Linked DNA regions of Pigmentiphaga aceris. The protein of the gene in region 1 interacts with the protein of each later gene in a pairwise test. Links are inferred from orthologs where the notes say so. Each region holds a gene or a part of one and is shown on either strand. Other genes may lie near its edges. The genes, in order: ligA and leuS.

Region 1 (7,755 bases):
GCACGGGCGGCCAGCGAGGCTGCACGGGTGCAGGACGAAGTGAAGGTGCTGGATGACGCGGCGGCGCGTGCCGGATTGCAGGCGGCACTGGCCTTGCGTACCGAGGCCGAGCAGTCTCTGGCGCGGGCGCGCACTGAACTCGACACCTTGACGGCACAACTGCGCGATGCCGACGAACAGCGCCTGACGCTGGAACGCTCACTTGAACCGCGCCGGGCACGTATTACCGAATTGCAGTTGAAAGAACAGGCCGCGCGTCTGGCGCAAGAGCAGTTTGCTGAACAACTGACTGCGCAGCAGGTCGATGTTCATGGGCTGGGCGTGCAGCTGGATGCCTTGCCGCGTGAGTGGCAGCGGGCGGCGTGGTTGCAGTCCGAATTGGGCCGCATCACGCAGGAAATCGCCTCGCTGGGGGCGGTCAACCTGGCGGCGCTGGAAGAATTGACCATTGCGCGCGAGCGCAAACGCTTCCTGGACGAGCAGCACGCGGACGTTTTACTGGCAATTGACACCCTGGAAGACGCGATTCGGAAGATTGATCGTGAAACCCGACAATTGCTGCAAGAAACCTTTGATACGGTTAATCGTCACTTCGGTGAACTGTTTCCGTTACTGTTTGGTGGAGGCGAGGCACGTCTGCAAATGACGGGCGATGAAATTCTCGATTCGGGCGTGCAAGTGATGGCGCAGCCGCCGGGAAAACGAAACAGCACAATTCACCTGTTATCGGGTGGCGAGAAGGCGTTGACCGCGACGGCGCTGGTGTTTTCGATGTTCAAGTTGAATCCGGCTCCGTTCTGCCTGCTTGACGAGGTGGATGCGCCGCTGGACGATGCGAATACCGAGCGTTACGCGAATCTGGTCAAGCGCATGAGCGAACATACGCAGTTCCTATTCATATCCCATAACAAAATCGCAATGGAAATGGCCCATCAATTGGTCGGTGTGACGATGCAGGAGCAAGGCGTGTCGCGTATCGTAGCCGTCGACATTGACTCGGCCATGCAATTGGCGATCGAAGACGCTGCCTGAGGGCGGCGCACAAACCACGGAACTCTGGACATCTGGCATGAGTGATTTACAGATCGGATTGATCGCATTGGGCGCGTTGGCGATCCTGATTATTCTCTGCATCAACTGGTGGCAGGACCGCCGCGCTCGCACGCAGATGCAGGCGCGCTTCCCGGTCGGCGAGCATGATGCACTGCTGAAAGACGCCGCACCGGCACCGTTCACCGAGATCCAACGACGCGAACCGAACTTCGGTGCACAACAGGCGGCAGCTGCCGCGGCTGCTGCGGCAAAGGGTGCTCCTGCGGCCAAGCCGGAACGTGCCGAGCCGGTTGTCTCCAGTGTTGAAGAGGACCTCAATGCAACGGTCTTGCCGGTCGATGAAGCTGCGTTGGCACCGGAAGTGGTGCAGCACGACGCCGACGAGCCCGATGCTGCCTGCGAAGCCGTGATCGACGTGGTCTTCAACGAGCCGGTGGCCGGCGACGAACTCGCCCCGTTCACGCTTGGCCTGCGCCATGCCGGTCACAAGCCCCTGCGCCTGTTCGCCGAAACGGCAGGTGGTTCGCACCACGCGTCACTTCGCCCGGACGCACGTTATGCCTCGCTGCAGGTTGCTGTGTTGCTGGCCAATCGCAGCGGCCCGCTGACCAGCGGCGAGTGGGCCGAAGCCCTGTCGCGTGCGCGGGTGCTGGCCGATCAGTTCGAGGGCAACGTCGAAGCGCCGTCCGAGCCGGCCGTGTTCGAGCATGCCCGCCAGCTTGATGCCGTATGCGCCGCGCTGGATGTGCAGGTTGGCCTGACGCTGGTGGCACGCACCGAGCGCTGGAGCGCGTCCGACGTCTTGACCGCCGCTCACCAAGTGGGCTTCGCACCGCTGTATGACGGTCGTCTGCCGTTCCTGGACAAGCAACAACGCGTGCGTTTCACGCTCACGCGCGGCGACAACCTGTCCTTTGAATCTGCTGCCAACACGACGATCAGCCAACTGAACCTGTTGCTGGATGTACCGCGCAGCCCGGCCGATCCGACCGCATTCAGCCAGATGGCGGCTGTGGCACGTCGTCTGGCTGCGGTCTTGAGTGCAGACGTGGTCGACGATGGCGGCCGTCCGCTGGCCGACGGTGCGGTGACGGCAATCGATCGCCAATTGCTTGAACGCGTCGAGCGGCTTGAAAAAGCAGGGCTCGAAGCAGGGTCGGTGCGTGCACGCCGGGTCTTCGGATAATTGTTCAGAATGAATTTTTCGGGGCCGTACCCGTGCATCTTCCTGCGGGATGATGCACGGGCGGCCCCGATTGTTTTACGGATGTCGCATGACTGATCTGCCTGCCGGCCAGGATGCCGAAACCCTTGCACGCACCCGCGTGACAGCGTTGCGCGAGGATATCGAAGCACATAACCACCGTTATCACGTGCTCGATGCACCGATCATCAGCGATGTCGAATACGACAAGCTGTTCCGCGAGTTGCAGGCGCTGGAAGCCGAATTCCCGCTGTTGGCCGATCCTGATTCGCCCACGCAGCGCGTAGGTGCCGCGCCGCTAGCCCAATTCGACGTGGTGCGTCACCGTGTGCCCATGCTGTCCTTGGGCAATGGTTTTGAAGACGCGGACGTAGAGAGTTTCGATGCACGTGTGCGTGACGGCCTGGATCGTGATTCTGTCGATTACGCCTGTGAATTGAAATTCGATGGCCTGGCGATCAGTCTGCGTTATGAAAACGGCCGTTTTGTGCAAGCCGCGACGCGCGGTGATGGTGAGGCTGGAGAAGACGTCACCGCCAATATCCGCACCTTGCGTGGCATTCCACTGAAACTGCGCGGCGAAGCACCTGCCGTGCTGGAAGTGCGCGGTGAAGTGCTGCTGTTCCGCGAAGATTTTGCCAAGTTGAATGCCGCCCAGGGCGAGCGCGGTGAGAAGGTGTTCATCAATCCCCGCAATGCCGCGGCCGGCAGCCTGCGTCAGCTTGACCCGCGCATCACCGCGCGCCGTCCGCTGCGTTTCTTTGCGTATGGCTGGGGCGAGATCGAAGGCCAGGTGCCGCACACCACGCACAGCGCGATGATGGGCTGGCTGGAAGCGCTTGGATTCCCGGTCAATGGCGAGCGCAAGGTCGTCACAGGTGCGCAAGGTTTGCTGGAATTCTACCGAGACATCCAGACGCGTCGTCCTGATCTGGCCTACGACATCGACGGTGTCGTCTACAAGGTGGACAGCCTGGCCGCGCAACGCACGCTGGGCTTTGTTTCGCGCGCACCGCGCTTTGCACTGGCGCACAAATTCCCGGCCGAAGAAGCCACCACCGAGCTGCTGCGGATCGAGTTCCAGGTGGGGCGCACCGGTGCAATCACGCCGGTTGCGCGACTGGCCCCGGTGTTTGTCGGTGGCGTCACTGTGACCAACGCAACGCTGCACAACGAGGGTGAAATCCATCGCAAGGATGTGCGTGCGGGCGACACCGTGGTGGTGCGACGCGCGGGCGATGTGATCCCCGAAGTCGTTGCCCCCGTGCTCGAAAAACGCCCGGACGGGGCGGTGCCGTTTGTGATGATCAGCCAGTGCCCGGTGTGCGGCTCGGCGGTTGAAAAGCCCGAAGGCGAGATCATTGCCCGCTGTACTGGTGGCCTGTTCTGCGCAGCCCAGCGCAAGCAAGCCGTGTTGCATGCGGTGCAGCGCCGCGCCTTGGATATCGAAGGCCTGGGTGAAAAGCTGATCGATCAACTGGTCGACACCGATCGCGTCAAGACGCTGGCAGACCTGTTCACGCTGAATGCCGAGACTCTGGCCGAACTGCCGCGCATGGGTGCCAAGTCTGCCGAGAATGTGGTGGCTGCCATTCAAGCCGCACGCACGCCGCCCCTGGGGCGTTTCCTGTTCTCGCTGGGCATTCGCCACGTGGGCGAATCCACCGCGCGCGACTTGGCCAAACGCCTGGGCTCGCTGCAAGCGGTGATGGACGCAAGCGAAGCGACTTTGCTGGAAGTGCCTGACGTCGGCCCGATCGTGGCCGCATCGATTCATCGTTTCTTTGCCGAAGCCCATAACCGCGAAGTCGTGCAGGCCTTGCTCGACAACGGCGTGACACCGGGCCAGGAAACCGTGGCAGCAAGCGGTGGTGGCGCGCAAGGCGTACTGGCCGGCAAGACGCTGGTGCTGACCGGCAGCCTGCCAACGCTGTCACGCGATCAGGCCGCCGAGCTGATTCAAGGTGCGGGCGGCAAGGTCAGCGGTTCGGTATCGAAGAAGACCCACTATGTGGTGGCTGGCGAAGATGCCGGCAGCAAACTCACCAAAGCTCAGGAACTGGGCGTGACCATTCTGGACGAGGACGGGCTGCACGCCTTGCTCGCCGGATCGACGGAGTAGACGCATGTACGCAATTATCGGGGGCAGTGGGCTGTATCAGCTGGCCGGCTTCCAGGCGACCCGCCGTCAGGTCGTCCGCACACCTTATGGCGAGCCGTCGGGTGCCTTGACCTTCGGCCGCATCGGCGATGGCGACGAACTGGTTTTCCTGGCGCGTCACGGTTATGGCCACACGCAGGCCCCGCATCGAATCAATTACCGCGCCAATCTGTGGGCCTTGAACGAAGTCGGTGTGGAAAAAATTCTGTCTGTGGCCACGGTTGGTGGTGTGTCGCCGGACTGCGGCCCGGGTCAGTTGGTGGTGCCAGATCAGATCATCGACTACACCTACGGCCGCGCCAACACCTTCTTCGATGGCGGCGATCAGCCGGTCGTCCATGTCGATATGACCTTGCCGTATTCGGAAGTCGTTCGACAGGAATTGTTGCAGGCCGCAAAAAGTGTCGTTGCCATTCGCGATGGCGGCGTTTACGGCTGCACCCAAGGCCCACGTCTGGAAACCACCGCCGAAATTCGCCGTCTGGCGCGTGATGGCGTCGATATCGTTGGCATGACCGGCATGCCGGAAGCTGCGCTGGCTCGCGAGCTTGATCTGCACTATGCGGCATTGTGCGTGGTAACCAATCACTCGGCTGGGGTGGGCAGCAGTCTGACCGAAATCTCGCTCGACGATATTCGCGTGACGCTGGATCACACCATGCAGTCGGTGCATCGCATTCTGGGGCAGATGTTGGGACAGCCGCTGGTCAATCGCGATAGTTGATTTCAACGGCCACGATGACAAAAGGGTGCCGATCGTTGATCCGCACCCTTTGTCATTTGCAGCACTGATTACTCGAAGCCTCGACTACAGCGCTTCCAGCAAATCCTTTTCGAACTGACGCTGTCCGCGCGGGCTGTTCAAGGTCTGTCCGCCAATCAGGAAGGTATCTTCGACCCGCTCGCCCAGCGTCAACACCTTCGCCGTCTGCAGCGTGATCTTGTGCTGGCCAAAGGTGCGTGCCAAGGCATACAGCAAGCCATTTCGGTCTGTGGTGATCACCGACAGAATCCAGAACTGATTGCGCTCATCGGGACGAAGCTCCACGCTTGGCTGCACCGGGAACAGGCGCGACTGGCGTGAGGCTCGGCCCGCCACCGGCTCGCAGATCGTGGAAGTCGAACCGGCAAGCTCGCTGCTCAAGGCATGCGCCAATTCGTGTTCCACCAGGGTGGTCATCGCCCGGTGATCGCTGGCACTGCCCGGTGCCAGCACCATGAAGGTGTCCAGCGCCCAGCCGTGGCGGGTGGTGTGGATGCGCGCATCCTGCACGCTCAGGTTCTTGCCGGCCAGGTACGCGCAAATGCGCGCGAACAGATCCGGCTGATCGCGCACATACACCATGATCTGCAAGCCCACGCCTGCCGGGCCCAGACGGGCGCGCACGACGGCTTCTTCGTTGTTGACCTTGTTGTACAGGTGGCGGGTCTGCCAGGCGATGTCATCGGCCTCGTGGCGCAGGAAATACGCCACATCGAGCTGTTTCCAGAACGCATCCCGTGCGTCGTCGCGCAGACCGCGCAGCCGCAGCAATCGTAGCGCTTCCTGCCTTCTGGCTTCCAGTACGGTGTTGGAATCGACGCGTTCGCCGCCCAGCGCGCGCATGGTCAGGCGGTACAGGTTCTCCATCAGCTGCGCTTTCCAGGCGTTCCACACCTTCGGGCTGGTGCCACGCACGTCCGCCACCGTCAGCAGATACAGACCGGTCAGCTTGCGCTGATCGCCCACCAGGGCGGCAAAATCGTTGATGGTGTCGGGGTCGGACAAGTCCTGCTTTTGTGCCACGCTGGACAGCATCAGGTGATTGCGTACCAGGAATTCGATCAGCTCCGCGTCTTCCGCCGCTAAGCCGTGGTCGCGGGCAAAACGCCGCACTTCCACTGCGCCAAGCACCGAATGGTCGCCGCCACGCCCCTTGGCAATATCGTGGAACAGAGCAGTGGCATACAGCAACCAATGGCGGTCGAAGTCCAGCATCAGCTGGCTGCAGAACGGGTATTCGTGCGCGTGCTCCGGCATCGTGAAACGACGCAGGTTGCGGATCACCATCATCGTGTGCTGATCGACGGTGTACACGTGGAAAAGATCGTGCTGCATCTGCCCGACAATGCGTCGGAAGGGCGGCAAGTAGCGCGGCAGGATGCTCAGTTCGTTCATGCGCCGCAACTCGTGCACGATGCCGCGCGGCTGCTGCAGAATTTCCAAAAACAGCTTGCGATTCACCGGGTTGCGCCGAAACTGCGCATCGATACTGCCCTTGGCGTGCCAGATCGCGCGCAGCGTGCGTGCCGACATGCCTTTCAGCGATGAGTGCTGCTGCATCAACAGGAAGGCGCGCAGCAACAGCGTCGGATTGCGGGCAAAGGCGTCGTCTTGGCGCACATCCAGGCGGTCGTGCAGGCTCTGGAAGTCCTCGTCGATATCGACAGCGGCTTCGCCCGGCCGTGGGAACAGTCGCTCTTCCAGGTTCTGCACCAGGATCGTGTTCAGCTGGGTGACCAGCTTGGCGGCCCAGTAGTAGCGTTGCATCAGCACTTCGCTGGCACGCCGCGTAGGTGTGCCCACGATGCCGTAGGCGGTTGCCAAGGTCGATTGCACGTCGAACAGCACACGATCTTCGCGACGATTGGTGGTCAGGTGCAGTTCAATGCGCAGACGCTTGAAGGCTTGCTCGGCACGTCGAAGCTGGCGGGCTTCATCAGGCGTCAGCAAGCCTGCCCGGGCGATCTGGCTCCAGCTTTTGCCATAGCCGGCAGCGCGTGCCGCCCACAGGATTACCTGCAGGTCACGCAGGCCGCCGGGGGATTCCTTGCAATTGGGTTCCAGCGAGTAGGGCGTGTCCTGGTACTTCGTGTGCCGCTGCTGCATTTCCAGACGCTTGGCGCGGAAAAACGCGCGCGGGTCCAGGTGTTCGCGCATGGCGGCTTCCAGGCGACGAAACAGCGCCCGGCTGCCCGCCAGATAACGGGTTTCCAACAGCGCGGTTTCCACCGTGATGTCTTGCTCTGCCTCGGAAATGCATTGGGCAATCGTGCGCACGCTGTAGCCGGGCTCAATCCCCATGTCCCACAGCGCGGTCACCAGATTGGCGATCAGCGTCTCGTCGTCGGGCGAAGGCTCGCGGGCAAGCAGGACCAGCACGTCAACGTCGGAAAACGGGTACAGCTCACCGCGCCCATAACCGCCAACCGCGCCCAACACGGCACCGGGCGGCAGCGGCATGATCTGCAGCAAATCGATCAGCGCGTGGTCGACCACCCTGCGCAGGGCGGTCAACAGCGTATCGGGACGCAGATGCGTGCGGAAAGCGGCGATGGCTTCGGCGCGTTGTGTCTG
Region 2 (8,047 bases), 1.4 Mb from region 1 along the record:
GCGTGACCAGGCCACTGGCCTCGATCACGTGTTCCACCACTTCGTGCAGTTGCATGCCCTGCGTGTCGAAGCGCATCTGGTCGATCAGCATCGAGAAGCGCACCAGCGCGCTGCCGCCACGGCCCGGCACGCGGGCCACGGCAGAATACAGGCTGCCGTTCAGTTCACGGGCCAAGTCGGCTTGCTGTTCAAGCGTGCGTGCGCCAATGCCGCGTACCGGGAAGTTGGCGACGCGCATCCAGGCGGTGTCATCGTGCGGATTTTCCATCAGGCGCAGGTAGGCCAGCGCGTGCTTGATTTCCTGGCGTTCGAAGAAGCGCAGACCGCCGTAGACCTTGTAGGGAACGCCTGCCGAGAACAAGGCGTGCTCGACCACCCGCGACTGCGCGTTGCTGCGATACAGAATGGCAATGTCGCTGCGCAGGCGGCCTTCACCGATCAAGGAGCGGATTTCTTCCATGATGAAATGCGCTTCCTGGTTGTCCGACCCGGCTTCATACACACGGATCGGTTCACCATGCCCTTGATCGGTCCACAGGTTCTTGCCCAGACGGGTGCCGTTGTTCTGAATCAGCGCGTTGGCAGTGTCCAGAATGTGCCCATGCGAGCGATAGTTCTGCTCAAGCTTGATCACTGCACCGTGTGCGAATTCGTGTTCGAACTCGGCCATGTTGCCCACGTTGGCACCACGGAAGGCATAGATCGACTGGTCGTCGTCACCCACCGCAAACACGGCTGCACCGCCACCGGCCAGCAGTTTCAGCCAGCGGTACTGCAAGGTGTTCGTATCTTGAAACTCGTCGACCAGAATGTGACGGAAGCGCCGCTGGTAATGCTCACGAATCGGCGCGTTGCGTGCCAGCAGTTCGTAGGAACGCAGCAGCAGCTCGGAAAAATCAGCCACCCCTTCACGCTGGCATTGCGTGTCGTACAAGTCGTAAAGCTCGACCATGCGGCGCGTGAACGCGTCATGGGCCTCTACGTCGCCTGCGCGCAGGCCAGCTTCCTTGTTGCCGTTGATAAATTGCTGCAACTGCTTGGGCGGATATTTCTCATCGTCAACGTTGGCGGCCTTCAGCATGCGCTTGATCGACGCCAGTTGATCGGCAGTATCCAGAATCTGGAAGGTTTGCGGCAGGCCGGCGTCGCGGTGATGCGCGCGCAGCAAGCGGTTGCACAGACCGTGGAAGGTGCCGATCCACATGCCGCGCGTGTTGATCGGCAGCATGGCAGACATGCGCGTCAGCATTTCACGCGCTGCCTTGTTGGTGAAAGTCACGGCCAGCAGGCTGTGCGGCGTGGCACGGCCGGTCTGGATCAGCCAGGCCATGCGCGTGGTCAGCACCCTGGTCTTGCCGCTCCCGGCCCCGGCGAGCACCAGCGCATGGCGCGGCTCCAGCGTGACAGCGGCAAGTTGCGGGGGGTTCAGATTGGCAAGCAGGGACATGGCGGGACCGACAAAAAAGACAGAGAGAGCGCCGGGCAGTCTAGCACCTGACGACCGGCCGACTGTGGCCGCCCCGGTCCTGCTTGTCCTTCTGGCAGCACCGATTCGCTCCCAACAACGGGAACAGCTCTTGCGCCAGGGATAACCCTTTGCCGTGCGAAGTAAGGCCTTCCGTGGAACCTTCACCGAGGCCTTGCCACCGCGGCCAATCCGAGCAGGAGTTGTCACGCATGAGATTTGCAAACAAGACGGTCATTGTCACCGGCGCGGGATCGGGCATTGGTGAAGGCGCAGCGCGCCGCTTCTCCCACGAAGGTGCCAAGGTGGTGCTGGTTGGCCGAACCAAGGAAAAGCTTGAAAAGATCGCATCCAGCCTGCCAGCAGACCGCACGCTGGTCCATGTTGCCGACGTATCACAGGAAATCGAAGTGAACGCGCTGATCTCAGCCGTGGTCACGAAGTTCGGCAGCATCGACGTGGTGGTCAATGCAGCCGGCGTATTTGCGGGCAGCACCATTACCGAATCCACCACGGAAGACTGGCGCAAGGTCATGTCCAACGATGTGGACAGCATCTTCTTCATGTGCCGGGCCGCCATGCCGCACCTGATCCAAAGCAAGGGCAACATCGTGAACATCTCGTCGGTGTCGGGCATGGGTGGCGACTGGAATTCCAGCCTTTACAACGCGGCCAAGGGCGCGGTCACCAATTTCACACGCTCGATTGCGATGGACTACGGCCGTCAAGGGGTCCGGGTCAATGCCATCTGCCCGAGCATGACCATGACCGACATGACGCAGGACATGCTGGACAAGCCCGAACTGATGGAAAGCTTCAAGGAACGCACGCCACTGTGGGGGCCAGCCACGCCTGAAGATATCGCCGGACCGATCGCTTTTCTGGCCAGCGACGACGCCCGATATGTCACGGGTGTGAACCTGCCGGTTGATGGCGGCGTGACGGCAGCCAACGGTCAGCCGCCGCAGGGTGGAGCTCGGCCCTATAATGCTGGGTTAGGTCGCGCGGCCTACTCGTGATGATGTTCTCCGGGGGCCGCGCCCACGCCTCGCGTCCCGGCCGCCGTGCACGGGATGGACGCATTTCCTTGATCGCAGCCCAGCCCCCGGAAACCATGCAGGAACGCTACCACCCCGCCGAGGTCGAATCGGCCGCCCAGCAACACTGGAACGCCACCAACGCCACGTTGACCACCGAACACGCCAAGCGCCCGGACGGCTCTGAGAAGCCCAAGTTCTACGCTTGCTCCATGCTGCCCTACCCCAGCGGCAAGCTGCACATGGGCCATGTGCGCAACTACACCATCAACGACATGATGGCCCGTTATCTGCGGATGACCGGCCACAACGTATTGATGCCCATGGGCTGGGACGCCTTCGGCCTGCCCGCCGAAAACGCCGCCATGGACAAGGGCATCGCGCCCGCCAAGTGGACGCGCCAGAACATCGCCGACATGAAGGCGCAGATGCAACCGCTGGGCCTGTCGATCGACTGGTCGCGCGAGCTCGCCACCTGCGACCCCGAGTACTACAAGTGGAACCAGTGGTTCTTCCTGAAGATGCTGGAAAAGGGCATCGCGTACAAGAAGACCCAGGTCGTCAACTGGGACCCGATCGACCAGACCGTGCTGGCCAACGAACAGGTCATCGACGGCCGTGGCTGGCGCTCTGGTGCCGTGGTGGAAAAGCGCGAAATCCCGGGCTACTACCTGGCCATCACGCAATACGCTGACGAACTGCTGGACAACGTGTCCGACCCGGCTGCCCCCGGTTACCTGCATGGCTGGCCCGAGCGTGTGCGCCTGATGCAGGAACACTGGATCGGCAAGAGCCAGGGCGTGCGCTTCGCCTTCCCGCATGACATCAAGGACGCCGACGGCAAACTGGTGCAAGACGGCAAGATGTACGTCTTCACCACCCGTGCCGACACCATCATGGGCGTGACCTTCTGCGCCGTGGCCCCCGAGCACCCCATTGCAACGCTGGCCGCCGCGACGAACCCGACGCTGGCCGCGTTCATCGAGGACTGCGCACAAGGCGGTACCTCGGAGGCCGAAATGGCCACGAAGGAAAAGGAAGGCGTGCCGACCGGCTTCTTCGTGACCCACCCGCTGACCGGCGCGCAAGTGCCGGTGTGGGTCGGCAACTACGTGCTGATGGGTTATGGCGACGGCGCTGTCATGGGCGTCCCCGCCCACGACGAGCGCGACTTCGCCTTCGCCCGCAAATACAGCCTGGAGATCAAGCAGGTCGTGGCCGTCGAAGGCCAGCAATACAGCGACCAGGCTTGGCAAGAGTGGTACGGCGACAAGCAGCGCGGCGTCTTGGTGAACTCGGGTGAGTACACCGGCCTGGGTTATGCAGCCGCCGTCGACGCAATTGCCGCCGCCATCACGGTCAAGGAATTGGGCGAGAAAAAGACCACCTGGCGTCTGCGCGACTGGGGCGTGAGCCGCCAGCGCTACTGGGGCACGCCGATCCCGATCATCCACTGCGCCGATTGCGGCGACGTGCCGGTGCCCGAGAAAGACCTGCCGGTGATCCTGCCGGAACACCTGATCCCCGATGGCAGTGGCAACCCGCTGAACAAGGACGACGCGTTCCTGAACGTGGCGTGCCCGCACTGTGGCAAGCCGGCCAAGCGCGAAACCGACACGATGGATACCTTCGTGGACTCGGCCTGGTATTACATGCGCTATACCTGCCCGGACAGCGCCAACGCGATGGTCGATGCACGCAACGATTACTGGTCGCCGATGGACCAGTACATCGGTGGCATCGAACACGCCGTGCTTCACCTGCTGTATGCGCGCTTCTGGACCAAGGCCATGCGCGACATTGGCCTGATCAAGTACGACGAGCCGTTCACCAAGCTGTTCACGCAGGGTATGCTGCTCAATGAGTCGTATTTCCGCGAAGAGCCGAATGGCAAGAAGCGCTGGTTCTACCCCAGCGAAGTGGAAGTCACCCACGACGAGCGCGGTGCCCCGGTCAGCGCAGTTGCGCGCGCCGACGGCCAGCCGGTGCAGATGGGCGGCATCGAAAAGATGTCGAAGTCCAAGAACAACGTGGTGGAACCGGGCGACATCATCAGCCGCTTCGGTGCCGACACGGCACGCCTGTTCACCATGTTCGCAGGTCCCCCGGACCAAAGCGCGGCATGGTCCGACACCGGTGCCGAAGGCACGGCACGTTATCTGCGTCGCGTCTGGACCTTTGCCCATCGCCAAGCCGATGTCGTGCGTGAAGCGGGTGACGATTTCACCGGCATCAGCCCGGCCGGTGCACGCCTGCGCCGTGACATCCACTTGCTGCTGCGCACGGTCGGCCATGACTACGACCGCCTGCAATACAACACCGTGGTGTCTGGCACCATGAAGCTGCTGAATGCACTGGACGACGCCACGCTGACCGATTCGCCGGCCGACCGTGCTGCCCTGCGCGAAGGTACCGGCATTCTGTTGCGTGCGCTGTACCCGGGCGCACCGCACATCACCCACGCGCTGTGGCAGGAGCTTGGCTTCGGCACGCGCATCGGTGATCTGATCGATGCACCGTGGCCGCAGGTCGACGAAGCCGCGCTGGTGCAGGACGAGATCGAGCTGGTGTTGCAGGTCAACGGCAAGATGCGTGGTTCGGTCACCGTGCCCGCAGCGGCCGACAAGGACGCCATCGAAGCCGCCGCCCGCGCACACGAGGCGGTCGAGAAATTCCTCGAAGGTCGTCCGCCCAAGCGCGTTATTGTGGTGGCCGGCAAACTTGTCAACGTGGTGGGATGATGGTCAAACGGTTTGAGATGGATCCGGCACGACGCACGGTGTTGCGCACCGCGCTGGCGCTCGGCATGACCGCAGCGCTGGCCGGTTGCGGCTTCGCGCTGCGCGGCCAGGCCACCCTGCCCTACAAGACGATTTACCTGGGTTTCTCGGGTAACAACGAACTTGGCGCAAACCTGCGACGCAACATCCGCTACACCTCCAGCACCGAAGTGGTTGATCGGCCGCAGGACGCAGAAGCGCTGTTCCAGATGATGAGCGAAGAGCGTCAGAAGATCATTCTGACGCTCGACGGTCAGGGTCGGGTACGCGACTACGAGCTGATCTACCGCGTGGTCTTCCGCGTGCATGACGGCAAGGGTCGCGAATTCATGCCGCCGACCGAAATCAGTCTGCGCCGTGAAATCTCGTTCAACGACAGCGCACTGATGGCCAAGGAATCGGAAGAACGCCTGATCTACCGCGAGATGCAGGCTGACCTGGTGCAGCAGATCATGCGTCGCATGGAAGCGCAGGGCCGCTGATTCATGGGTGTGTCATTACGCGCGGAGCAATTGGCTGCCCGGCTCAAACCGGGCGAGCCTTTGTCGTCGCTCTACACCGTTACCGGCGACGAAGCCCTGCTTGTCATCGAAGCCATGGATGCGCTGCGGGCGGCTGCGCGCGCGGCCGGCCACCTTGAACGTGAGGTGGTAGTCGCCGATGCGCGTACCGACTGGACCACGGTCCTGGCCGGTACGCAGTCGATGTCGCTGTTCGGTGAACGGCGCATTCTTGAGCTGAAGCTGCCGGGTGGCAAACCCGGCAAATCAGGCGGCGATGTCATTGCGCGTCTGGCGGCCGATTGCGGCACCAAACCGCCGGGCACCGCCGACTGCATCACGCTGGTGATGCTGCCGCGCATCGACAAGACCGGTCGCGCAACACCGTGGTTCACCGCACTGGCCGCGCATGGCGTGGTGGTGGAAGTACCCACCATTGATCGCAATGCGCTGCCGGACTGGATCGGCCTTCGTCTGGCAGCCCAGCAACAACGCGCCCGTGGCCCGGTATTGCAATGGATGGCCGAACGGGTCGAGGGCAATCTGCTGGCCGCGCATCAGGAAATCCAGAAGCTGGGTTTGCTGTATCCGGAAGGCGATCTGAGCCTGGAACAGGTGCAGGATGCCGTCGCCAACGTGGCCCGCTACGACGTGTTCACCTTGCGTGACGCAATGCTTGCGGGTGATGCCACGCGCGTGGTGCGCACGCTTGACGGCTTGCGCGCTGAAGGTGAAGCACTGCCGCTGGTGCTGTGGGCAGTTGGCGAGGAAATTCGCCTGCTGGCCCGCCTGGCCGAAGCGCGTGCACAAGGCCAGAACCTGAGCGCATTGATGCGCAGCCTGCGTTTCTTCGGACCGCGTGAGCGCCTGGCCGAACAGGTGCTTGACCGGGTGGCTCCAAACGCCTGGCCTGCCGCGGTTCGACATGCCCACGAAGTCGACAAGATGATCAAGGGTTTGTCGGTGCCCGGGCGCTTGGCAGACCCGTGGCACGAAATCACCCGACTTGCCCTGCGACTGGCCGCACGCCCGTCGCGCCAGACACCACGCCGACCTCCGCGCCCTGCAGCCTGACCGGCAGTTTTCCCAAAGCGCTTACACTCGGTAAGCGCCCGGCTCGGCCGCTTGATTTGCCGGCTTACTTGCCACCTCAATTGCCGCCACCCGCCGCCCTTTCCAACAGCAGACCCAGACACGTCCGCCGACGACCATGAAATCTCTCGACATCTCCGAATACATGACGCAGCTCGGTACGCGAGCACGCGCAGCATCGCGCGCCATCGCCCGAGCTGACGACACTGCCAAGTCAGGTGCCCTGCGCGCCATCGCACGTGGCCTGCAAGCCAATCGCGATGCCTTGATTGCCGCCAATGCAATCGACCTGGCGCGAGCCCGCGACAACGGCCTGGAACCCGCGATGCTGGATCGTCTTAAGCTGGACGACAAAGCCCTGTCGCGCATGATCGAAGGCCTGACCCAGATCGCCGGCATGCCGGACCCGATCGGTGAAATCACCGAGGTCAAGATTCGCCCCAATGGCATGCGTGTCGGCCGGATGCGTGTTCCGCTGGGTGTTATCGGCATCATCTACGAATCGCGTCCCAACGTGACCATCGACGCGGCGGCGCTTTGCCTGAAGTCGGGCAACGCGACGATTCTGCGCGGTGGCTCGGAAGCCATCGAGTCGAATGTGGCGCTGGGCGCTGTGATTCGGGCGGGATTGGAAGAAGCCGGCTTGCCGAGCGACGCAATTCAAGTGATCGAAACCACCGACCGTGCGGCCGTCGGTGCCTTGGTCACCGCCACGGAATACGTGGATGTGATCGTGCCGCGCGGCGGCAAACGCTTGATTGCGCGCCTGACCGAAGAAGCACGTGTACCGCTGATCAAGCACCTGGACGGCAACTGTCATGTCTACGTGGACAGCGCCGCAGACCTGGCACAGGCCCACACGATTGCGCTGAATGCCAAGACATATCGCTTCGGCATTTGCGGCGCGATGGAAACGCTGCTGGTGCATCAGTCGGTAGTCACCGATTTCCTGCCCAAGCTGGCTGCGGAACTGCGCGCCCGCGAGGTGGAATTGCGCGGCTGTGAACGCACCCGTGCCCTGTTGCCCGATGCTGCTGTCGCCACGCAGGAAGACTGGTTTACCGAATACGCCGCGCCCGTGCTGGCGATCAAGGTGGTCGACAGCCTGGACGAGGCCATCGACCATATCGAGTATTACGGCTCGCACCACACCGATTCGATCGTTACCGACAG

The links.
Region 2: the proteins of ligA (region 1) and leuS interact in binary tests that used the Escherichia coli proteins (3 or more experiments, as listed by UniProt). The link is inferred for Pigmentiphaga aceris from one-to-one orthologs.

The regions. Positions count from the first base shown.
Region 1 is NZ_CP043046.1:2,482,219-2,489,973, forward strand. Bases 1,930-4,853 are described here. They hold ligA (NAD-dependent DNA ligase LigA), read left to right. Parts: upstream 1,930-2,327; coding sequence 2,328-4,379; downstream 4,380-4,853. Other genes in these bases: FXN63_RS10710 (cell division protein ZipA C-terminal FtsZ-binding domain-containing protein), read left to right, coding at 1,930-2,239; FXN63_RS10720 (S-methyl-5'-thioinosine phosphorylase), read left to right, coding at 4,384-4,853. Outside these bases: chromosome segregation protein SMC, read left to right, coding at 1-1,032; more of FXN63_RS10710, read left to right, coding at 1,070-1,929; more of FXN63_RS10720, read left to right, coding at 4,854-5,142; FXN63_RS10725 ([protein-PII] uridylyltransferase), read right to left, coding at 5,227-7,755. UniProt on the Escherichia coli protein: DNA ligase that catalyzes the formation of phosphodiester linkages between 5'-phosphoryl and 3'-hydroxyl groups in double-stranded DNA using NAD as a coenzyme and as the energy source for the reaction.
Region 2 is NZ_CP043046.1:3,917,278-3,925,324, forward strand. The notes cover bases 2,228-5,443. They hold leuS (leucine--tRNA ligase), read left to right. Parts: upstream 2,228-2,579; coding sequence 2,580-5,243; downstream 5,244-5,443. Other genes in these bases: budC (meso-2,3-butanediol dehydrogenase), read left to right, coding at 2,228-2,484; FXN63_RS17005 (LPS-assembly lipoprotein LptE), read left to right, coding at 5,261-5,443. Outside these bases: FXN63_RS16990 (UvrD-helicase domain-containing protein), read right to left, coding at 1-1,447; more of budC, read left to right, coding at 1,678-2,227; more of FXN63_RS17005, read left to right, coding at 5,444-5,764; holA (DNA polymerase III subunit delta), read left to right, coding at 5,768-6,856; FXN63_RS17015 (glutamate-5-semialdehyde dehydrogenase), read left to right, coding at 6,993-8,047.